4 regions of the Streptomyces sp. NPDC005438 genome follow, and region 1 is predicted to be linked to each of the others. Evidence: riboswitches for the same ligand, from Rfam matches in the RefSeq annotation. Region 1 holds a riboswitch; each other region holds the start of a gene.

What was found. A riboswitch is a leader RNA that binds a small molecule or an ion and turns the genes downstream of it on or off. The one in region 1 is predicted to bind cyclic di-AMP.
Positions count from the first base shown of each region.
Region 2: linked by a shared signal. The riboswitch ahead of ABZT14_RS17230 (transglycosylase family protein) and the one ahead of ABZT14_RS24900 (M23 family metallopeptidase) in region 1 are both predicted to bind cyclic di-AMP.
Region 3: linked by a shared signal. The riboswitch ahead of ABZT14_RS10395 (M23 family metallopeptidase) and the one ahead of ABZT14_RS24900 (M23 family metallopeptidase) in region 1 are both predicted to bind cyclic di-AMP.
Region 4: linked by a shared signal. The riboswitch ahead of ABZT14_RS02575 (NlpC/P60 family protein) and the one ahead of ABZT14_RS24900 (M23 family metallopeptidase) in region 1 are both predicted to bind cyclic di-AMP.

Region 1 is NZ_JBEXEP010000016.1:87,205-92,894, reverse strand. It holds gene ABZT14_RS24905 (HPr family phosphocarrier protein) at 1-215, shown strand, start outside; gene ABZT14_RS24900 (M23 family metallopeptidase) at 762-1,637, opposite strand; cyclic di-AMP (ydaO/yuaA leader) riboswitch at 1,710-1,902, opposite strand; gene ABZT14_RS24895 (pitrilysin family protein) at 2,142-3,530, opposite strand; gene ABZT14_RS24890 (pitrilysin family protein) at 3,527-4,858, opposite strand; gene ABZT14_RS24885 (DNA topoisomerase IV subunit A) at 5,110-5,690, shown strand, end outside.
Region 2 is NZ_JBEXEP010000007.1:306,934-312,623, reverse strand. It holds gene ABZT14_RS17240 (helix-turn-helix domain-containing protein) at 1-1,367, opposite strand, end outside; gene ABZT14_RS17235 (DoxX family protein) at 1,406-1,972, opposite strand; gene ABZT14_RS17230 (transglycosylase family protein) at 2,326-3,495, opposite strand; cyclic di-AMP (ydaO/yuaA leader) riboswitch at 3,501-3,650, opposite strand; gene ABZT14_RS17225 (dipeptidase) at 3,972-5,186, opposite strand; gene purE (5-(carboxyamino)imidazole ribonucleotide mutase) at 5,273-5,690, opposite strand, start outside.
Region 3 is NZ_JBEXEP010000004.1:20,447-26,136, forward strand. It holds gene ABZT14_RS10395 (M23 family metallopeptidase) at 190-1,317, opposite strand; cyclic di-AMP (ydaO/yuaA leader) riboswitch at 1,330-1,507, opposite strand; gene ABZT14_RS10400 (PP2C family protein-serine/threonine phosphatase) at 1,755-2,942, opposite strand; gene ABZT14_RS10405 (isocitrate lyase/phosphoenolpyruvate mutase family protein) at 3,025-3,861, opposite strand; gene ABZT14_RS10410 (winged helix-turn-helix domain-containing protein) at 3,870-4,592, opposite strand; gene ABZT14_RS10415 (ABATE domain-containing protein) at 5,640-5,690, opposite strand, start outside.
Region 4 is NZ_JBEXEP010000001.1:609,740-615,429, forward strand. It holds gene ABZT14_RS02560 (DUF3060 domain-containing protein) at 1-568, opposite strand, end outside; gene ABZT14_RS02565 (helix-turn-helix transcriptional regulator) at 1,599-1,844, shown strand; gene ABZT14_RS02570 (hypothetical protein) at 1,841-2,392, shown strand; cyclic di-AMP (ydaO/yuaA leader) riboswitch at 2,564-2,717, shown strand; gene ABZT14_RS02575 (NlpC/P60 family protein) at 2,724-3,824, shown strand; gene ABZT14_RS02580 (hypothetical protein) at 3,925-4,281, opposite strand; gene ABZT14_RS02585 (hypothetical protein) at 4,393-5,163, opposite strand; gene ABZT14_RS02590 (hypothetical protein) at 5,371-5,690, opposite strand, start outside.

The DNA.
Region 1 (5,690 bases):
GCCGCGCGGCTGCCGGGGTGGGAGTTCCGGTGACCGTCAGGAAGGAGGGCGGCGACCCGGTGAACGCCGCCTCCATGCTGGGAGTGCTGGCCCTGGGGGCCGAACACGGGCAGGCCATCGTGCTGGCGGCCGAGGGTGAGGGGGCCGAACAGGCCCTGGACCGGATGGCGCAGCTGGTCTCGCGGGGGCTGGACGAACTGCCGGCGCCCGACTGATCCGGCACCCCGACACCGCGTCCGCCAACCCGCCGCCTCCGCCCGGTCGTTGACCGGCGACGACCCCGGTACGGTTCCGGCTCGTCCCGGGCCGACCCGGGCGGGCTCGCGGTGGTGAACCTCGGCTCGGCCGGGGTTCCCGGGGCCGAGGCGTCAGCCCACCGGTCACCCCTGGTGGAGCCCCGGAGTGTTACGGGACTCGCGTGGCGCCCCGTTCCATGGCAGCGCCCCCGAGGTGGGGCCCCGGGGTGAGGCGGGGCACCAGCACGGAACGCCCCGAAGGGATACGGCCGGGAGGGCCGTACCCCTTCGGCAGCCGGCCGGCCTGACGAGCGGGGGCCCGTCCGGGGACGGCTCGGTGCCCCGCACGAGCGCGAACACGCGGTACGACCGAGGGGAGGTCCCCGGAACGAGCGGGTTCCGGGGACCTCGGGGTGAGCGGTCGGACCGACCTCGTTGGTCATCGGCTGACTGCGCGGAGCCGGGTCACCGTGGGGTGGGTGACCCGGTCCGGCAGTGCGGGCCGGCCCGTTCGGTACTCCCTGCTCAGACGTGCACCTCGTGCTGGCGCAGGTAGTTGACCGGGTCCATGTCCGATCCGTAGTTGGGGGTGGTCCGGGCCTCGAAGTGCAGGTGCGGACCGGTGGAGTTACCGGTGGAACCGGAGAGGGCTATCTGCTGTCCGGCCTTCACGGACTGGCCCAGCGAGACACTGAACTTCGACAGGTGCCCGTACTGGGTGAAGGTCCCGTCGTTGTGGCGGACCACGATGTTGTTGCCGTAGGCGCCGCCGTCGCCGGCCACCACCACGGTCCCGGCGGACACCGACCGCACCTTGGTACCGGTGCCGGCCGCGAAGTCGATCCCGCTGTGCTTGCCGGACGACCACAGGGCGCCACCGCTCTTGTAGGGGGTGGTCACCTTGCCGCCGTCGATCGGGGAGACCCAGCCCTTGGGCTTGGGGGCCGGCTTGGAGCGCTGGGAACGGTCGGCCTTCTGCTTCCGCTCCTTGTCCGCCTTCTCCTTGTCGGCCTTCTCCTTGTCGGCCTTCTCCTTGGCCTTCTTCTCCGCCTCGGCCTTCTGCGCCTTCTCGGCGGCCTTCTTCTCCTGCTGCTTCTTCCCGGAGTCCTCGGGCTTCCCGGGCTTCTTCCCGCCGGCGTCGGCGTCGCCGCGCTTCTGGTGCGAGTCCTCGGCACCGTCCTTGCGGCCGGTGTCCTTCCCCTCGCCGGACGCGCTGCCTCCCTTGCCCCCGGCCTCCTCACGCTGGGTCTCGGCCTGGTCGTCCAGCGAACCGGACAGGGGCCGGTCGACCGCGCCGGAACCCGTGGCCGACCTGGACTGCCCCTCGTCGCTCACCGAGGCGGTGGCGATACCGGTCACCAGCCCGACCCCCGCGAGAGCGCTGCCACCGACAATCATCATCTGCTTACGTTGGGTAGTGACCTTGTGGCGGCACTGTTCAACAAGACGGCTGAACGCCATGAGCGGCGTGCTCCTTTCCCTCCTTCTCGCCTACCGGGTTAGCTGTCGGGTTCGGAGCAGGAAGGTCTCCTACGGGCACCTCGACGGAGGATGTTCCGATTCACCCCAGGGGCCTCAGTCAGCCCCCCTGGCCCTCGGCGGGACTCAGGCGGTTGGGTCCCCGGCTCCCCAGGTCGACACCTCGGGGACTCGGCGATCGCTGCCGTCGGCCGCGTCCTGCGGTCACTTCTGACGGACAACGCGAACGACGCTAAAGGGGACATCTGAGAATCGGCAAACAGATCCGGGCTTTTGTCACGCAGGCCACACGGGAGGCCCGACAAAGACCTTCAAAGCAGACATAAAGAACCCCTGGTGCCTTGGATCGCACCAGGGGTTCTTCTCCGGGGTCAGCTCACTCTCACGCCGCTGACCTCGGCAAACGTCTCGTCAGCCTCGACCGGATCAGCCGCTGACCACCTTCACCTCGCCCCAGCCCAGGGACTTCACCGGCTCGACGATCTGCTCCGCGTCGCCCACCAGAACCGTCACCAACCGGTCCACCGGGAAGGCGTTGACCACCGCGGCGGTGGCCTCCACGGTGCCGGTCTCGGCGAGCCTGGCGTACAGCTGGGCCTGGAAGTCGTCGGGGAGGTGCTGCTCCACCTGGTCCGCGAGGGTGGAACTGACGGCACTGGCCGTCTCGTACCTCAGGGGAGCCACACCGACGAGGTTGCGTACGGCGGTGTCCCGCTCCTCCTCGGTCAGCCCTTCCTCGGCCAGGGTGACGAGCACCTGGCGGAGGTCGGCCAGCGCGGGACCGGTCACATCGGTGGCCACCGAGCCGCTGATGCCCATCAGGGCGGCGCCGCCCTGGTCGGGCGTGGAGTACAGCACCTGGCCGAAGGCCCGCACGCCGTAGGTGTAGCCCTTCTCCTCACGCAGCACCCGGTCCAGCCGGGAGGTGAGGGTGCCGCCCAGGCAGTAGGTGCCCAACACCTGGGCGGGCCAGACCCGGTCGTGCCGGTCGGCACCGATCCGACCGATCATCAGCTGGGTCTGCACCGCGCCCGGGCGGTCCACCACCACGACCCGCCCCCGGTCGTCCGCCGTGATCGCGGGCAGCTCCACCGGCTTGGCCTCGGAGCCCGTCCACTGCCCCAGAGTGCGGGTCAGTTCGGCGTCGAGGTCCACTCCGGTCAGGTCGCCGACCACCACCACGGTGGCCGTGGAGGGCCGCACATGGGCCTGGTAGAAGGCGCGCACCGCGGTGGCGTTGATCCGCTCGACCGTCTCCTCGGTGCCCTGGCGCGGCCGGGAGATCCGGTCACCGACCGGGAACAGCTCCCGGAACAGCTCCTTGGCCGCCCGACGCGCGGGGTTCGCCAACTCGTGGGGGATCTCGTCCAGTCGGTTGCGCACCAGCCGCTCCACCTCCCCCTCCGGGAAGGCGGGCGCGCGCAGGGCGTCGGCCAACAGGTCCAGCGCCTTGGAGAGCCGGGAGGCGGGAACCTCCAGGGCCACGCGGACGCCCGGATGGTCGGCGTCGGTGTCCAGGGTGGCGCCACAACGCTCCAGTTCGGCGGCGAACTCCTCGGCGTCGTACTTGTCGGTGCCCTCCGTCAAAGCCCGGGCCATGATGGTCGACAGACCGTCCAGCCCCTCCGGCTCCTCGTGGAGCGGCACGGCGAGGTTGACGTCGACCGCCACGACCTTCTGGCCGGGCCGATGGCAGGTCAACACCGTGAGGCCGTTGGGGAGTTGACCGCGGTCAGGTGCCGGGAAGGCCCAGGGCCTCGGCTCTCCCCCCGCCGGACGCGGGTGGAACTCCATGGTGGACTTCGCCTCGGTCACTGCTGGGCACCTTCCTGGTCGTCCTCGGTCTCGGCGGGCTGCTCCACCGGTTCGTACACCAGCACGGCGCGGTTGTCGGGGCGCAGCCTGGCGGCGGCCACCCGGACCTCCTCGGCGGTCACGTCCAGCACCCGGTCCACCGCGGTGAGGGCCAGCTGCGGGTCACCGAACAGGACGGCGTAACGGCAGAGTTCGTCGGCGCGCCCACCCACGGTGGCCAGCCGGTCCAGCCACTCCCGCTCCAGTTGCGCCTGGGCGCGCTCCATCTCCTCCGGGGTCGGCCCCTCCTCCGCGAACCGGGCCAACTCCTCGTCCACGGCGGCCTCGATCTGGGAGATCTCCGCGTCGCCGGAGGTCTTGACGTCCAGCCAGCCCATGGAGGGGGCGCCGGCCAGACGCAGCAGGCCGATCCCGGCGGTGACCGCCGTACGGTCGCGCCGCACCAGGCGGTTGTGCAGCCGCGAGGACTCGCCTCCGCCGAGGACGGTGACGGCGACGTCGGCGGCGTCACACTCACGGGTGCCGTCAGGGGGGAGGCGGTAGCAGGACATCAGGGCGCGCGCTGGCACGTCCTCCTCCAGCACCTGCCGCTTCTCCTCGCCGATCAGCTCCGGCAGCGAACCGTCCCTGGGGGCCTGCTTGCCGTCGTGCCCGGGGATGGAGCCGAAGTACTTCTCGACCCAGGCCAGGGTCTGCTCGGGGTCGATGTCGCCGACCACGGAGAGCACCGCGTTGTTGGGGGCGTAGTAGGTACGGAAGAACTGGCGGGCGTCCTCCAGGGACGCCGCGTCCAGGTCGGCCATCGAGCCGATGGGGGTGTGGTGGTAGGGGTGGCCCTCGGGGAACACCATGGCGGTCAGCCGCTCGAAGGCGGTGCCGTAGGGGACGTTGTCGTACCGCTGACGGCGCTCGTTCTTCACCACGTCACGCTGGTTCTCCATGGACTCCTCGTCCAGGGCGTCCAGCAGCGAGCCCATGCGGTCGGCCTCCAGCCAGAGGGCCAGCTCCAACTCGTGGGTCGGCATGGTCTCGAAGTAGTTGGTGCGCTCGAAGCTGGTGGTGCCGTTCAGCGAGCCGCCGGCACCCTGCACCCACTCGAAGTGGCCGTTGCCCGGCACCTGGGCGGAGCCCTGGAACATCAGGTGCTCGAACAGGTGGGCCAGGCCGGTGCGGCCCCGCACCTCGTGGCGGGAGCCCACGTCGTACCACAGGCACACCGCGGCGACCGGGGTGAGGTGGTCCTCAGAGAGCACCACCCGCAGGCCGTTGGCCAGTCGGTGCTCGGTCGCGGTCAGCCCCTCGCTGGGGGGCGCGGCAGTGTCACCCATGGGCAGGGATTCCCTTCGTACGGGTCGGTGGGATCGGTTGCTTCACTCTAGGCAACCCCGGGGACAGGGTGGGAAGTTCCCGTACCGTACACGCCACCATCGGGTGGCGTCGGCCGGTTCGAACGCCCCGACACAGGTCGATGGCACGGCTGTCGGCGCCCCGGGCCACAATGGTGCCCCAGCAGTCCAGCAGTACGGCCCCGCCGCGAGCGGGGACGTGTCCACCCCAGCACGAAGGAGCCCCGTCCGCGATGGCCCCCCGTAGTACGAAGACCCCACCCGGGGACGACTTCGAGGAACGCATCCTCGACATCGACGTCGTCGACGAGATGCAGGGATCCTTCCTGGAGTACGCCTACTCGGTCATCTACTCCCGCGCGCTGCCGGACGCCCGCGACGGCATGAAGCCCGTGCAGCGCCGCATCCTCTACCAGATGCACGAGATGGGTCTGCGCCCCGACCGCAACTACGTCAAGTGCGCCCGCGTCGTGGGCGAGGTGATGGGCAAGCTGCACCCGCACGGCGACAGCGCGATCTACGACGCCCTGGTGCGTATGGCGCAGTCGTTCACCATGCGGGTGCCCCTGGTCGACGGACACGGCAACTTCGGCTCCCTGGGCAACGACGACCCGCCCGCGGCGATGCGGTACACCGAGTGCCGCTCCGCCCCCGCCGCCGGACTCATGGCGGAGTCCATCGACGAGGACACCGTCGACTTCGCCCCGAACTACGACGGCAGCGAACAGGAACCGGTCGCCCTCCCCTCGGCGTACCCCAACCTCCTGGTGAACGGCTCCTCGGGCATCGCGGTCGGCATGGCCACCAACATGCC
Region 2 (5,690 bases), on a different contig from region 1:
GGCGCGGCACCCGCGTCGGCACCCGCGTCGGCGTCCGGGTCGACATCCGGTCCGGTGGATGGCGCCGGTGAGGGGGCCTGGAGCAGCCGTAGCGCCAGCCAGCAGGCGGACTGGTCGGCCAGGGAGCCGACCAGGTCCTTCCCCAACAGGTGCTCCAGCAGCCGTACCCGGGCGCTGAGGGTGTTGCGGTGGATCTTCAGGTGGTGGTTGGCGGCCCCGGCGAAGCTCAGCCAGGACGCCAGGGTGGCCATCAGTTCCCCACCGTCGGGGTCGGCGCGGCGCGGGGGCACGTGGCCGGCGACCGGCTGGAGCAGGGCGTCCGCCCAGCGGCGGGCCTCCGCGCTCACCCGGGGCATCGGTGCCGCGTCCGGGCTGAACCGGGCGTGGCCGTCGACGAGTTGGCGGGCCACGGCCAGGGCGTGGAAGGCCTGCTCGTAGGCGAGGGGGGCCTCGGGCAGGGTGGAGGGTTCGCTGGCGCCGATCCGGCAGTGCGGTTCGAGGTGCAACAGTCGCCGGGCCAGTACGGCCACGTCGCCGCCCTCCGAGGCGGGAACCAGGGTGATCAGGTGGCGGGGCCGCACCGAGCAGGGCGCCCACCAGGCCCGGCCCTCGCTGGCCCGCTCCACCAGCAGCGCCATCCGGCCACGGTCGCCGTCCGGGCACTCGATCACCTGGAGCCAGCACAGCTCCGGCAGTCCGCGGTCCACTATCCGGGCGACCCGCTGGGCCATCACGATCTGCCCGGCCATCAGCAACTGGAGCACCGTCTCCCGGCTGTTGGCCTCGGCGTGCCAGGCCCGCTGCCAGCGCCGGTCGGCCTCCTCCAGGCGCCAGGCCACGCCCAGGGCGCGGGCGGCCTCGGCGAGCGGGGCGCCCCGGGGTGCCCCCTCCGACCTGGTCAGCGCACCGGGCGCTGTGTTGGGCGCTACCTCGACCAGGGTCAGGTAGGGCAGGTCGGGGCGCTGGGCGCTGTCGGCGGGGGTGCCCAGGGCGACCACGTGGACGGTGTCCCGGCCCAGTCCCCGGACCGTGGAGGGGGTGCGCTGGCGGTGTACCGCGCGCACCAGGTCGGCCAGTTCCTCCGGGGGTGTGTGGTGCGCGGGGTACGCGGGGGTGCCGTCGGCGTACAGCAGGGTCGCGGTGCCCGGACAGCGGCGGCCGAGCCAGTCCAGTACCCGGGCGACCGGTTCGGGGCCGGCCGTCAGGCGCGCGAGGGTCGCGGCGGCCGAGGCGGCTCCGGCATCGCCCGACGCGTCGCTGTGGTCCGGGGAGCCGGCACCGGTACCGGCCGCTCCCCGCTGTCCGCCGATCCGGCCCTCCCCGGGTCCGGCCGTGTCCGTCGTTCCCGCCCCGCCCCTGCCTCCCATGCGGTCACGGTAACCGGAGGCGGTCCACCCCGTACGCCCTACCCGAAGATGACCCTCCCCTTCCGCCTCCGGCGCGCGGCCAGTACCGCGTCCACGGAGTGGCGGGGGATTCCGGCGAGCAGCAGGGGCAGCCAGGCGATCAGGTAGGCCAGGTCGTTGCCCAGGTAGTACGGCTCGGTGGACCAGCTCACCGTCAGCCAGAAGGTGAGCGAGATCAGGGCTCCCCCGAGGGCGGCCACCCGGGACCACAGGCCCAGCAGGGTGCCCAGTCCGACGGCCAGTTCTCCCAGGGCGATGGCGTACCCGAAACCCTCGGGGTTCCGCTGGGCCAGCTCCACCAGGAAGGGGAGGGCGGCGGTGTCGCGGACCCCGTCCAGGGTGGCGGCCAGGGAGCCGGTGCCGGAGGAGGCGAAGAAGGCGCGGTCGGTGAGCTTGTCCAGGCCGGCGTAGACGAAGGTGACTCCGAGGAAGAGGCGCAGGGGGAGCAGGGCGTACCGGGCCGCGGTGTCCCGGAGGCCGCCGCCCCCGAGGCCGCCGGGGCCGTTCACCCCCTTGATGGGTTTCGGCCCACCGCCCTCGCCGCCCATGCGGTCCGCCAGAGACATGGCCCCACTCCCGTCTCCCGGTCGCTCACGTGTACGTGTCCGGCTGTGCCGGCATTCTGCCCGGGGCGTCCACGTCTCAAGGTTGCGACTATCCGTGCCAAGCACGTGGATGTCCGGGCCAAGCCCCCGAATCCGCCCCGCGGTACGGGGGACGCCACACGGGAGCCTCGGACCGGGTCGGCCGGTCGCCCACCGGGGCGGGTACCAGGCGGGGGCCCTCGTACACCTGCTCCCTCACCGGACCCGTACCGGATCGGGCGGGCCACCGGCGCACGCGAAGGCCCTCCCCGCCCTGGGAAGGGCGGGGAGGGCCTCGACGCACCGGAGAGGAGCGGTCGACCTCCCGGCGTGGGTCAGAGCGAGACGCCCTTACCGCGCAGGTAGGCCAGCGGGTCTATGTCCGAGCCGTAGTCGGGACCGGTACGGATCTCGAAGTGCAGGTGCGGACCGGTGCTGTTGCCGGTGGAACCGGACAGCCCCAACTGCTGGCCACCGCTGACCGTCTGCCCGGCGCTGACGGACAGCGAGGACAGGTGGGCGTACTGGCTGTAGCGCCCGTCGGAGTGCTTGATGACGACCTGGTTGCCGTAGGAGCCGCCCCAGCCGGCGGACACCACGGTGCCCTGGCCGACGGCCTTGACACTGGTGCCGCTGGAGACCGAGAAGTCCACCCCGGTGTGGTAACCGCTGGACCAGGAGCCGCCGGACGCGCGGTAGGCGGTGCTGGTCGGGGCGTTCACCGGAGCCTGGAAGCCGGAGGAGTTGCCGCTGGGGGCGGACGCCTGGTCGCTGGACTGCTTCGGCTTGGCGTGCTTGGGACCGGACTTCTTCGGGGTCGCCTTGGACTCCGACTTGGCCGGGCCACCGTCGACGCTCAGCTTCTGGCCGGGGATGATCACGTCGGGGTCGCCGCCGATGACCTGGCGGTTGTCCTCGTACAGCGCTTCCCAACCGCCCTGTACGTCCTGGGCCTTGGCGATCTTGAACAGGGTGTCGCCGCTGGCCACGGTGTAGGACTCACCGTTGCGGCCGTGGCTGCTGGCCTGGTCGCCCTTGGGCCGCTCGGGCTTGGACGGGGCCTTGGGCTTGGCCGGCGTGGTGGGCTTGGACTCGCCACCCGGGTCGACACCCGGGGCGGGACCGCCCTTGGCGAGCCCCGCCTTGGGACCGCACAGCGGCCAGGCGCCCGGCCCCTGTTCGGCCAGCACCTTCTCCGCGATGTCGATCTGCTGGGACTTGCTGGCCTGGTCGGCCCGCGAGGCGTACTTGCTGCCGCCGAAGCCCTCCCAGGTGCTCTGGGCGAACTGGAGCCCGCCGTAGTAGCCGTTGCCGGTGTTGATGCTCCAGTCGCCGCTGGACTCGCACTCGGCGACCTTGTCCCAGGTGCTGACGGAAGCGGCCTGGGCGTTGGCGCCGGCGACCATGGTCGTGACCCCGCCGGCGGCGGCGACCACGGAGATGCGGGTGACGTTCTTGTTGAGGCGGCTGTCGCGTGGCCGCCGGTGGCGTCCGCGTCCGGACATAGTGGTGCTCCTCTCCGACGCCTGCGAGGTGAGCTGTCGGGTTCGGGCTGGAGTTGCCCGGCCACCTCTCGGTGGCTTCACCCCAAGCCGGCCCGTGGGTCCGGCACTTACCTTGGGTCCCCCGCTCCTGCCGTTAGACGTGACGTCTGGGATCCGCTGCCGCCGGCAGGATTCGGCGTCCGGCAGCGGACCGCCACTTTGGGGTAGCGGCGGAGCTGAACGTTAAACGCAGAAAATGCGACGAAACAAGCGGCTCGGGGAAGTTGAACGTGAGAGCGAAATAGACATTTAACCCAGGACGACCCGATGGAGTGACCGAACGGCGGACGACGCCGACGCGCGGCCACCGGCACGAACGGAAGCCGTTCCTCAACTACCGCCCCCAGCAAGGGGAATGGCGCGGGAGGAAAACAAACGGCGCGCAACGGACATCACCCCGCCCGAAGGCGGGGTGAATTGCGTCACGGGAGTCCGAATTACCCGTTCTGGGCGCTCGGAGCGTCGAGTTGGGAGAGGGTGGCGATCGACGGTCCGCGCCGCGCGGACAGTTCACGCGCGACCCCCTCCGCCTCGCCCAGGACACGGACCGCGTTCCCCCAGGTGACCTTGCCGATGTCCGTCTCGGACCAGCCACGCGCCAACAACTCGCCCACAAGCCGTGGATAGCAGGACACATCGCCCAGGTCGGCCGGGGTGAAGGGCACCCCGTCGTAGTCCCCGCCGATACCCAGGTGATCGATCCCGGCGACCTGGCGCATGTGGTCCAGGTGGTCGGCCACCGTGGAAGCGGTCGCCTCCGGCCGGGGGTTCGCCTCCTCGAACTCCCGCCGCGCCCGCACCCCGCGCTCCGTACCGTCCAGCGGGTGCAGACCCAGCGACCGCAGGTGGGCGTCCGCCCGGTCGCTCCACTCCACCGCCTCCGGCAGCACGAACTTGGGCACGAAGGTCACCATCGCCACGCCCCCGTTGTCCGCCAGCAGTTGGAGCACGTCGTCCGGGATGTTCCTCGGGTGGTCGCACACCGCCCGGGACGAGGAGTGCGAGAAGATCACCGGCGCCTCGCTCACCCGCAGCGCGTCCCGCATGGTGGAGGCCGCCACGTGCGAGAGGTCCACCAGCATCCCCAGCCGGTTCATCTCCCGCACCACCTCCTCACCGAAGCGGGTCAGCCCACCGGCCGCCGGCTCGTCGGTGGCCGAGTCGGCCCAGGGCACGTTGTCGTTGTGGGTGAGGGTCATGTACCGCACCCCCAGCTGGTACAACGCCCGCAGGGTGGCCAGCGAGTTGTTGATCGAGTGCCCGCCCTCGGCACCCATCAGGGAGGCGATCCGCCCGGCGGCCCGGGCCTCCTCCACCTCCCGCGCGGTCAACGCCAGCGCCAGGTCGTCCGGGTAGCGCTCCACCAGCCGCCGCACCACGTCCACCTGCTCCAGTACGGCGCTCACCGCGTCGTCCCCCGCCAGGTCGGTACGCACGTACACCGACCAGAACTGGGCGCCCACCCCGCCCGCCCGCAACCGGGGCAGGTCGGTGTGCAGATGGGCGCTGAGGTCCTGGGAGACGTCCCGCCGGTCCAGGTCGTAGCCGACCTGCTCACGCAGCGCCCACGGCAGGTCGTTGTGCCCGTCCACCACCGGGTGTTCGGCCAACAGCTCACGCGCCCGCCGCAGGGTGTCCTCGCCCAGGGTCATACCGGTCTCCCGTCTCCACTCGCCCGTCAACGCCACCGGCCGGCCCCCACCAGGAGGACGCCGGCCGGTGATCCGTACCCGTGTGCTCAGCCGCCGAAGCCGAAGCCGCCGCTACCGGCCACCCGGCTCCGCAGCCTGCGCCCCTTCTCCGCGGCCCGCTCCCCCAGCTCCTGCTGGAACCGCTCCAACCGCTCGCGCAGATCGGCGTCATGGGCGCCCAGGACCCGCGCCGCCAGCAGCCCGGCGTTCCGCGCCCCGGCCACGGACACCGCCGCCACCGGCACCCCGGCCGGCATCTGGACGATGGACAGCAACGAGTCCATGCCGTCCAGGTACTTCAACGGCACTGGCACCCCGATCACCGGCAACGGGGTCACCGAGGCCAGCATCCCCGGCAGGTGCGCCGCGCCCCCGGCGCCCGCCACGATCACCCGCAGCCCCCGGGAGGCCGCCTCCTCCCCGTACCGCAGCATCTCCCGGGGCATCCGGTGGGCGGAGGTGACG
Region 3 (5,690 bases), on a different contig from region 1:
AGACGTCGGGGGGTACGTCTGGGCCACCGGGTTTCGCGGGGCCGCGCGGAAGCGGGCCCGGGTGGGCGCCCGGCCAGGGGGCGCCGTCGCACCTCGTACCCTCCTCGGCGTACCGGCACACCGGGTGCCGGTACGGTCGACCGACCCGAGGTGGGGCCGGTCAGGGCCGAGCGGGGTGGTGGTGCGGGGTCAGACCTGCTGGCCCTTGCCGCGCAGCCAGGCCAGCGGGTCGATGGCGTCGCCCCCGCCGGGCCGGACCTCGACGTGCAGGTGCGGGCCGGAGGAGTTCCCGGTGGAGCCCACCCGGCCGATCACGTCGCCGGTGGTGACCTTGCCGCTGGTGCGGCTCATCGAGGACAGGTGGCAGAACCAGATCTCGGTGCCGTCGTCCAGCTCCAGCACGATGCGGTAGCCGTAACTCCCGGCCCAGCCGGCCTCCTTGATGGTGCCGCTGTGCACCGCCTTCACCGGGGTGCCGGTGGGGGCGGCGAAGTCCTGGCCGGTGTGGTTGCTCTGCCACATGCCGCCGGAGTCGCCGAAACCGGAGGTGAGCTGGTACGAGGAGAGCGGCACGGTGTACTGCTTGGCCAGCTCGGCCCGACGCTTCTCCTCCGCCTTCCGCTTCTTCTCCTCGGCCGCCTTGCGCTTCTTCTCGGCCTCGGCCTTCCGCTCCTTCTCCGCGTCCTCGGCGGCCTTGGCGGCGGCCTGGCGGGCGGCCTCGCTGGCCGCCTCGTCGGCGGCGGCCTGTTCGGCCTGGCCGCGCTGCTGCTCGGCCTGGGCGAGGATGCGGTGCCGCAGCGCCTCACCCGCGTTGGTCTGTCCGTTGCGGGAGTCGTCCTGGGTGAGCCCGGCCTGGGTCAGCGGGGCGGCGTTGACCGTACGGTCGGCCCCGTCGTCGGCCAACAGCTCGCCCACACCGGGGAGTTCCTTGGCCGCCGGCAGTTCGGCGGACACCTTGTCGACCGTGGAGCCCAGGTCGGGCATGGTGACGGCGGTGGGTGACTTGTCCTGGGCGGTCGCCATGCCTCCGGCGCCCACGGCCGCGATCATGCCGACGCCGAGCACCGCGCCGCTGCGGGCCATGCCGCCGCGCTGCCGCACCACCCGGTGCCGGCCGCGTACCGGCCGCACCGACTCGGCGGTGGGGTTCCACTCGGGTTCGTCGGTCTCGATGCGGGGGCCGTACGCCTGGTAGGGCGCGGGGTCCGGGGAACCGTGGGGGTCGCTCTCCTCCATGCCGTACGGGTCGTACGGGAGGTGGGCGGAGGGGCCAGCGGGGCCGTAACCGGCCTCGGGGGCATACCTGTTGGACGCCACGAGTGGCGTTCTCCTTTCCTTCCCTCACGCCTACCGGGTTAGCTGACGGGTTCGGAGCAGGAAGGTCTCCTACGGGCCTCTCCTGGGCGGGAGTTGCCCGATTCACCCCAAGGTGATGTGGTTCCCCGGTTCCCCCATGGTGAGGTGACGCTGGTGGCGACGCCCCGAGGGGATTCGGCGTTGGCGCGCGGCGCCGTCTGGTGACGGCGGTGACGACCGCACTGCGTTATCGAACGTTAATAGACCCGCGGCTCAGATTCCAAGCGGGGTAGGGGAATTGGGCCCCGGGCCCCGGACGCTTATCGGTCAGCCGAGGGCAAAGCCGGGCAGGTTTCGGTGTTCTCAGAACCCCGTGGCACCGAGAGTGACTCCCACCCCGACCACCCCGGCAGCTCCCACTACCACAACCCTCACGGCCGCCCCGACCGTCACACCGGTCACGGCTCGGCCCCGTCCACCCGCGCGGAGTCCTCCGCGATCGCGGGGCTCTCCCGCGCGGTGACCTCCTCGGGAACCGTGGAGTCCTCCCGGGCGACCGCCAGCAGCGCGGCGTCGTCCGCCGCCTTGCCCCCGGTGTGCTCGGCCACCGCGCGGACCACCTCGTCCAGCAGCTCGTCCGGGTACCGGTAGTGGTGGCCCCGCAGCCGTACCGCGGGCTCGAAGAAGACCCCGTTGGCGTCCCGCGCCTCGGAGATGCCGTCGGTGTACAGCAGCAGGGTCGCGCCCTCGGGGAAGTCGAAGGTGTCGCACTGGTCGGGCCACTGCCCCAACTCGTCCATGCCCAGCGGCAGCGCGGCCTGGGAGGGACGGAGGAACCGGGTCTCGCCCTGGTACAGCATCAGCGGAGGCGGGTGACCCCGGTTCAGCAGCCGCAGCGTGAACGGCTGGGAGGGGCGCACCTCGGCGAGTACGGCGGTGGTGAACGTCTCCCCGTCGTCCCCCGGCCCACGTCGCGCGGCCTCCCTCCGCATGGCCCGCTCCAGCCGGGAGGCCACCTCCTCCAGGCTGTCCTCCTGCTCGGCCGCCTCCCGGAAGGCGCCCAGCACGATGGTCACCGACTCGACCGCGTCCAGCCCCTTGCCCCGTACGTCCCCCACGATCATCCGCACCCCGTGCGGGGTGTCCTGCACCGCGTACAGGTCACCGCCGATGGACGCCCCGGACTGGGCCCCCTGGTAGCGGGCGGCCACCCGCAGCCCCGCGACCCGGTCGGCGGGCACCGGCAGTACGGCCAGCTGGGCGGCCTCCGCGATGTCCCGGGCCGAGGCCAGCTCCTCGCCGCTGCGCCTCAGCAGCACGTTGAACACCACCGCGAGTCCGGCGACGGTGGCCACGGTGGCGGTCTGCATCGGTCCCTGGGCGGGGGCGTTGTTCTCGTCCAGGCCCAGCACCAGGGCGCCCTCGGCGATCACCGCCGCCAGTCCGGTCAGGGCGGTGGCCCGTACCGACAGTACGGAGGCGGCGACCATGGAGGCCGCCGCGAACAGGGGGGAGATGGTGAGCCCGGCCGGGGTGGCCAGTCCGATCAGCACCCCGAACACCAGGAAGATCGCCGGGCAGGCACGCAGCCAGGACCGCTCCCGGCCCTCACCGCCGTCCGAACGTCTCGGTGTCCCATCCGCCACGGTCCCACCTTGACCCGGTTGGCGCCGTGCGGCTAGTTGTCCGGGGCCACCGGGGCGAATTCCCCGAGCGTGAGGCGAAGGCTCAGCGGTAGGCGAGCGCCCAGCCCTGGGCCTGGAGGTAGGTGGGCGGGGCGACGGGGGCGGGCCGTCCGGCCACGGTCCGCGCGGTACGGACCGCCTCGTGCACGGCCAACCGGAACAGCCGGGAACCGGTACTCACCCGGGCCACCCCCAGTGCGGCCAGCAGCGGCAGCTCGGGGCCACCGGGGGCGTACAGGATGTTGAGCGGCAGCGGGTGGCGGGCGGCCAGCCGCTCGATGGTGTGCGGGTCCCGCAGTCCCGGGACGAACAGCCCGTCGGCGCCCGCCTGTTGGTAGGCGGCCAGCCGCCGGTCCGTCCCGGCGCGATGGCCGGGCAGCCAGTGGGTGTCGGTACGGGCGTTGAGGAACAGGCCCGGGGCCGCCTCCCTACAGGCCACGATCAGCCGGCACTGCTGGTCGACCGGGCGCAGCGAACCGTCGGGGCGGCCGTCCTCCAGGTTGACGCCGGCCACCCCGTAGCCGGCCAGTTCCCGTACCAGGTCGGCGACCTCGGCGGGGTCGCTGGCGTCGCCGGGGTCGCTGGGGTCGGTTCCGAACCCTCCCTCGACGTCCACCGTCACCGGCACCGGCAGGGCGGCCAGTCTCCGGGCCAGCCGCAGCGTCTCGGTACGGGTGTCGGCCTGCCCGTCCGGCTTCCCGGCGGCCGAGGCCACGCCCAGGCTGGTGGTGCCCACCGCCGGGAACCCGGCCTCGACCAGGGCGGCGGCGGAGGCGTGGTCCCAGGCGTTGGGCAGCACCAGGGGCCGCCCGGGCCGGTGGAGCGCCGCGAAGGCCGACGCCGTCTCGGGAGCGGGGCGCGGTGGGTGGTCGCCGGTCATGGCACTCCTCAGGGCAGGTGGTCGGCGGGAAGGTCGAGCAGGGTGGCGAGGGTGTCCCGGCCGTACGGGGTGAGCCGTACCGCCCGCTGACTGCCGATGCGTTCACACCAGCCCCGCTCCAGGGCGTGCCGGCACAGGGTCGCCCCGGCCACCCCGGCCAGGTGGGGGCGCCGCTCGGTCCAGTCCAGGCAGAGCCGGACCAGGGGGCGGCGGCCCCTGGCCCGGGTCGGCAACGCGGCGCCGAGGTCGGTGAACCAGCTCACCCCCCGGTCGGTCAGCGCGCAGCCCCGCCCCTGGTCGAGCAGGCCCCGGGTGGTGAGGGCCTCGGTGAGGGTGACGCCCAGTCGGCCGGCCAGGTGGTCGTAACAGGTACGGCCCCGGGCCATGGCCTCGCTGGCACCCCGGGCACGCAGCCCGCGCGGGGGCGAGGTGTCCGGTGCCGCCTGGGCGGCGAGGTCCTCCACCAGGTGGGCCACCCCGGAGTCGGCCAGCCGGAGGTAGCGGTGCCGCCCCTGCCGGTGTTCGGCCAGCAGTTCACCGTCCACCAGCCGGCTGAGGTGCTCGGTGGCGGTGGAGGGGGCGACACCGCAGTGGCGGGCCAGTTCGCCGGCCGTCCACGCCCGCCCGTCGAGGAGGGCCAGGCAGATGGCCGCCCGCGTCTGGTCGGCCAGCAACCCGGCGAGGGCGGCCAGCCGGGGCCCGGAGGGGCCCGGGGGTGGGGTGGGCGTCATGCCTCCCAGGATGCGCCCACGTCGTTTCGGCGGTGACCGAACTGTCGGGGGCGGCGGCGCTGTCCTGGTGGGTGGGCTTCGGGGGCGCTGCGCCAGTGGCCAAGGCCAAGACCCAGGGGGCTGCGCCCAGCATCCAGGGTCCTGGGTATTGATCGACGGGTGACCGGACCGGGGTGGTTGACCCAACATCCAGGGCCCTGGGCGCTGACCCTGGCGACCAGAATCCGGGGCACTGACCCGACAGGCAACCGGACCACGGGAGCAACACCGAACATCCAAGAACCCGGGCACTGCCCCAGCAACCGGGGCCGCAACTGGGGCCGGGACCAGGGGACGACCCGAACCCAACGACAGCGCCCGGCACTGCCCGGGCAACGGAGACCCCGGCTTCCCTCCCCCCCCCAACGACCAGAAGCGGGCCCCGGAGACCGGAACCAGGACCAGGACTGAACGAGGCAGCCACCCAAGCAAACCCACCCCGACACCGGGGGCAACTCCCCCCACCCCTAAGCGGCACCGACCGACCCCACGTCGCACCAACCCCGGCCGGGACCAGATCGTGGCCGCTGCCCCAGTGGCCAAGACCCAGGGCATTGGCCCCACCCCAGCATCCAGGGTCCTGGGCACTGACCCGACAGGCAACCGGACCACGGGGGCAACACCGAACATCCAGAACCCCGGACAGTGACCCCAGCGCCCAGAACCCAGCAACCAGTAACCAGTAACCAGAACACTGCCCCAACAAGCGACCGAACCAGGAGGCCAACGCCTCAACATCCAAGAACCCGGACACTGCCCCAACACCCGCAACCGGCACCGCAACCACCCCACAACCAGAACCGCAACCAGAACCGCAACCGATCAAGGAAACCACCCAAACAAGCTCACCCCACCACCGGAGGCAACTCCCCCGCCCCTCCGGCCCCCCGCCCCCAAGAAACTCCCCACTAAACGACACCGCCCACTCCCCCCCACTCCGCCCAACCCCATACCGCACCGGCCAACGCCACATATCGCACCACCCTCCCCACATGGCGCCGCCCGACCTCAGGTGGCGCTGGTCGGGCCGTGCTGGCGGCGGTAGTGCCGTGCCACCCG
Region 4 (5,690 bases), on a different contig from region 1:
TCTCGCAGCCCCGCACCGTGAGGGTGTTACGGGAGCCGGTGACGGTCAGGACCTGGTTGCCCTCGCACTCCACCTTCTCCCTGCGTTCGCTGCCGGCGACGAAGCGGTCGCCGGAGCCGGTGTCGCCGTCCTCCTGGCCCGTTCCGCCGTCCTCCTGGTCGGTCCCGCCCTTCACCCTGCCCTGGTTGACCCTGCTTCCGGCCCCGTTGAGGTTGACCTTCGGCTTCTTCCCGTCGAGGCCCTCCTCCCAGGTGACGGTGTTGCCGGCGCCCGTGACGTTGAGGGTGCCGACCTTCTGGACGTTCAGGGTGTTGCTCGCCCCGGTGACGTCGACCTTGGCGCACTCCCCGGTGAGCGTCACGCTGTTGGAGGCGCCGGACAGGCTGACCTCCCCGCCCGATCCGCAGTCCACGGTGCGACGCTCCGACGTTCCGTTGATCACGGTCCGCTCGCCCGACTTCCCGCCGTCGCCGGAGTCGGAGTCGGTCCCTTCGGGAGAGCAGGCGGCCAGGGCCAGCAGGGCGGTGACCAGCAGCAGGTGACGGGGCCTGGGGCTCGGGGCTTTCACGGGACTCCTCGGTGCGGCGTCTTCGGGGGACTTCTGGGGCTTCCGGGCTCTACGGATCGGACGGGAACGAGGGCACAGCCTTCCCTACCGACCTGCCCAGGGGAACCCCGGGTGGGCCAACCTAGTGGCTTTCACGGTGCCCAACAGCCTTGTGGGAACGGGGACTTGTAGGCCGGGTCACGGGGTGGTGGGCGGAGCCGTCGGGTGGGGTGCCACCTGCCGCCGGACGGGCGTGTGCCGGGGGGTGAGGACGCGTCAGGGATGCCCGACGGACGGTAAGTAAGGTTTCCCAACGGTTCCGTGGGGGCGGTGACTTGGGGCTCGCCTCGGGTTCCGTCGTGGAGGCGGGTGGGGGGTACGGGCCGGTGCCCTTCGCCGGTCGAGGGGGACAGGAAGGTTTCCTGACGGTTCCTCGTGCGGGATGCGCTCCCTCGTGTGAGGGAGGGGCTCGGCCCGTGGTGGCCGGCTCGCTCCGTACGAGGTTGCCGGCTCCTGGGCGCGGCCCCTTTCTCCGTACGTCTCCAGGAGTCTCTGTAGGGAAGGGGTTTCGGGAAGGGGGTACGGCGGAGGCTCCGGCCTCGCGACCTGTCCGACGCCGAGGGTCTGGATGCGGTCGCGGCCGTCAGGGGGTGCGGCATGGAGGGAGCGGCGGCACGCTCCCTGTGGGGCGCCCCTGGTGGTGAGCGGATCCCGTCGGACGGGGGTCGGCCGACGGCAGTGCTCCCACCCTTCGTTGGGGTCGACCGGTTCGAGGCGGGGCCACAAGGGGGGCGACCCGAGGGTGGCCCCGGCGCCCCGCCCCCGGGCGTCGCCGCGTACTTCCGGGTGCCCCGGGTCCCAGCCGGTCCGATGTCCGGTCGCCCCCTGGCCCGTACCCCGCCCCACTCCCAACGGGCTTGGTGGGCGGCGGAGTTGGGGGCCCTGGGCGCCCGGTCGGCCGAGGCTTCCGAGGGTCGCTTTGTTCGGTGGGTTCCTGTGAGGTCAGTCCCCGCTGTTGCGGTACCGCTGAGAAATGTAGTACTCCTTATACATGAGCGAGCAGGTGCACAACAGGCTGTCGGTGGTGAGGGCGGAGAGGAAGGTTTCCCGTCAGAAGCTGGCCGAGGCGGTTGGGGCCCATTACCAGACGATCGGCTACATCGAGCGCGGGCAGTACAACCCGAGTCTCGACCTGGCCCTGCGGATCGCCGCGTTCTTCGGCCTGCCGGTGGAGGCGTTGTTCTCCCTGAAACCGTTCACCCCCCTAACCGACGAGATCTACGGGAGGCAGACATGACCCGTCCCCACAACCCCGCCGCCGGAACGGGGCGCGAGCCCAGCCGCCGGGACCGGTGGACGCTGCGCACCATGAACCGCGAGGAGGGGCGGCACCTCCATGCCACCCGTACCCGCCGCACGACACTGGTGCTGGGGCACATCGCCGTGACCTCGTTGATGGCCGGCTCCGCCATCGCCATGTGCGCGCTCGGCGAACCCTGGTGGGCGCTGGCTCTGTTGCTGTCCCTGGTGATGTGGGTGCCGTTGACCGGGATGCTGAACTCGGCCACGCGGGGGCTGCTGGAACTGCGCCCCCACATGCTGGACGAGCGCCAACAGGCCGAGCGCGGCGTGGTGATGGCGCGGGCGTACCAGCTCACCCGCTGGGGGCTGCTGGTCGCCCTGGTGGGTTGCGTGGCCGCGCACGCCCTGGGCTCCTCGTTGCGGGAGCTGTCCGGGCCGATGGCGGCGCTGGGCTTCCTCCTGCTGGTGACCCACTTCCTGTCGCCGCTGTGGATCGCCGTACTGCGGGTGGAGGACGAGCCGTTGGGTGGGGACGAGGTGTAGGCGGTCGCGACGGGCCGAGCAACCCCCGCGGATGACCGGGGCGCTGGGGCCGGACGTGGGGTAACGATGAGATATCGGACGTATCGAGCCCCAGGCTTCACAGCAACCCCACTTCTTGGCTACCGTGCCCTGCCAGGCGACCCGTACCCCCAGTCGGCGAAGGCGTCGACACGGGTTGCCCCGTCGAGTCCGGTCTCACCGGAACCGGGGACCCACAGGCAACACCGGGGTGAATCAGGGGACATGCGACGCGTGTCCTCCGTAGGGCGACCTTCCGAAGCCCGAACCCGACAGCTAACCCGGTAGGCGGTCCACGGAAGGAGCCGCGACCTTGGCGTCGCATCGCAAACCCCGCGGCGGGATACTCGCCCACTCCCGCCGTCCGGCGGTCGGAGTCACCACCGTCGCCCTCGCCTCGGTCGGAATGCTGGCCCAGAGCGCCCAGGCCGCACCGAACGACAAGCCCTCCCTGGAGGAGGTCAAGGAGCGGGTCGACACCCTGTACCGGGAGGCCGGCACCGCCACCCAGAAGTACAACGCCAAGAAGGAGCAGACCGACCAGCAGCGCACCAAGGTCAACAAGCTGCTGGACAAGGCCGCTCAGCGCACCGAGAAGCTCAACGACGCCCGCCGCACCCTGGGGAACTACGCCACCGCGCAGTACCGCACCGGGGGTGTGTCCGGCACCGCCACCCTGCTGCTGACCCAGGATCCCCAGGGCTTCTTCAAGCAGTCCCACCTGCTGGACCGGATGACGGGCCGCCAGAAGGAGGCGGTCAAGGACTTCCAGGAGCAGCAGCGCCAGACCAACCGGCAGCGGGTGGAGGCCGGCAAGAGCCTGAAGTCCCTCAGCGAGAAGCAGGCCACCCTGCGCGAGGACAAGCAGACGGTCCAGGGCAAGCTGGCCGAGGCGCGCAAGCTGTTGTCCAAGCTGACCGCCGAGGAGAAGGCGCGGCTGGCGGCCATCGAGCGGAAGAAGCGCGAGGAGGCCCGCCGCAAGGCCGAACAGCGCGAGCGGGAGCGGGAGAAGGAACGGGAGAAGGAGCCCCCGCCGCAGGACGTGCCCGACGACGGCAGCTACTCCGCCAAGGCCCGCAAGGTCATCGACTTCGCCAAGAAGCAGCTGGGCAAGCCCTACGTCTGGGGTGCGACCGGCCCCAACTCCTACGACTGCTCAGGGCTCACCCTGGACGCCTGGTCCGAGGCCGGGGTGCAGCTGCCCCGTACGACCTGGGACCAGGTCGAGGTCGGGACCAAGGTGTCCAAGTCGTCGATGCTCCCGGGCGACCTGGTCTTCTTCTACGACGACATCAGCCATGTCGGGATCTATGTGGGCGGTGGGCAGATGATCCACGCGCCCAAGCCGGGTACCAACATCCGCTACGAGTCGATCGACTACATGCCCTTCCACAGCGCGGTGCGCCCGGCCTGAGGCGCCGGACCACACTTCACGGTCACGCCGGCGTCCCCGTTCGTCGCGGGGCGTCAGGCGTGACCGTGGTCGGGGCGCCGGGTGTTCGCCCGGTGTCGCCTCAGCTCGTCCACAGCACGGCCACGAAGATGTTCACCGTGGTCAGCGCGCCGATGGCGGTGAACAGGGGTGCGGGTACCCGCTCCTCGTCCCGCTGGAGGTAGACCAGCGCCATCACCACCACGAGCACGGCGGTCTTGATCCCGATCTTCAGGTTGTTGACCGGGTTGTCGTCGGCCTGGTTGAGGCCGACCAGGATCATTCCGGTCAGCAGCATCGTCAGCGCGCCGTGCCACATGCCGGGGGAGACCCGGGCCTCTCCGGGCCCGATGGCCTTCAACTGGAACAGGAACCCGCCCAGCAGCGCGGCGATCCCGATGATGTGCAGCCCGACGAACAGATGGATCAGTACGTCCATGGCCGCAGCCTAACCACCGGCCTCCGGGCACCCGTTCACCGAGGTCCCCCTCGGCCGAAGGCCCGGGGCCCGGTGCGTCCGCGAACCGGTCAGCCGTGGGGCCCCGCGAGGTCAGTCCCGGGCCCCCTGCCGGGGGTGCCCCGGCGCCTGCGGGGGCATCGGCGGATGGACCGGCCGGGGTGGCGCGTACGGGGGTGGTGTGGGCGCGCGCGGGGGTGGTGGGGGCACGACGTACCGGGGAACGGCCGGGGTGTCGTCGGGTGGCCCAGGCAGGTAGCGGAGGCGGCCGTCCCGGTCTGGTACCGGGACCAAGCCCGCCTGGTCCAACACCTGTCGGTAGTGGGCGTTGCGTCGACGGGCCCACAGGAAGAGGGCGCTTCCCAGGGCGAGTACGCCCAGGTACAGGCAAAGGATCATCAGCAGGAAGTCGGGGTCGGACCTGAACGCCACGACGTTGACCGCGAGGGCCAGGACGGCCAACACCGCCAGAGCCAGTGCCTCGTTCCGGGTGGGCGGCCGGGTGAGGTCGAAGTTGATGCGCGCCTCCAGCAGTTCCAGGCGAGGGGCGACATCGGGCAGGGGCCGCAGGGTGCCACCCCGTAGCATCCCGGGGAGGTCGCCGCCGTTGCCGGCCTGGGGGAAGCGGACGGAGTTCTCCATCGCTCTCCGTTGCGCCTCCGGGCTGTGGTCGCGGCCGAGGATCATCACGTTCCGCGTGTACTGGCCTTCGCCCGCGTGGTGGGTGTCCTGGTACGCGAAACCGAACTCCTCGGCTACCAGGGCCAGTCGGGCCAGTCGCCTCACCGGGATCTTGCCGACGACCCGCACGGTCTCCTGGCTGCCCATCTGGCGAAGCATCCTCGACACCAGGCGTTTGCTCACGAGGTCCTCCCCCTAGTGGGGCCGCTCGTCTGAACGGCCCCACGGAGGATAGGGGCTTTGGCCGAACCGCTCTCCGTCGGTTTTCCTCCGCTTTCCTCGCCTGGTTGTGCGGCAGGGCCGGCGGGGTGGGTCGGGTAGCGCTGTCGCGGTGGCGGTGAGGGGCCGGGTCGCTGGTCAGCCAGGGGTCACGGACGTCCCACCCGGCAACTACCCCTGCCCGTGGGGCTGGTGGCCGGGGGCCTTCCCATGGGGCGTCGGAGGGGTGCCGTAGGGCTGGGGGGAAGCGCCGTACGGTCCCGGAGCGTGGGTGGGGTGCCCACCCTGTCCCGGGTTCGGCGCGGACGCCGGCCCCTGCTGGGGCTGGTACGCGGGTGGCTGACCGTAGGGCTGGGCCGGTGCCCCGTACGGTCCCGGGGCGTGGGGCGGCTGGCCGTACTGCCCGGGCGGCTGCGCCTGCGGGGGCATGGGTGGCTGCGCGGGCTGCGGCGTGGGGGAGGGGTGTCCCGGAGCGGAGGGTGCGGGCACCG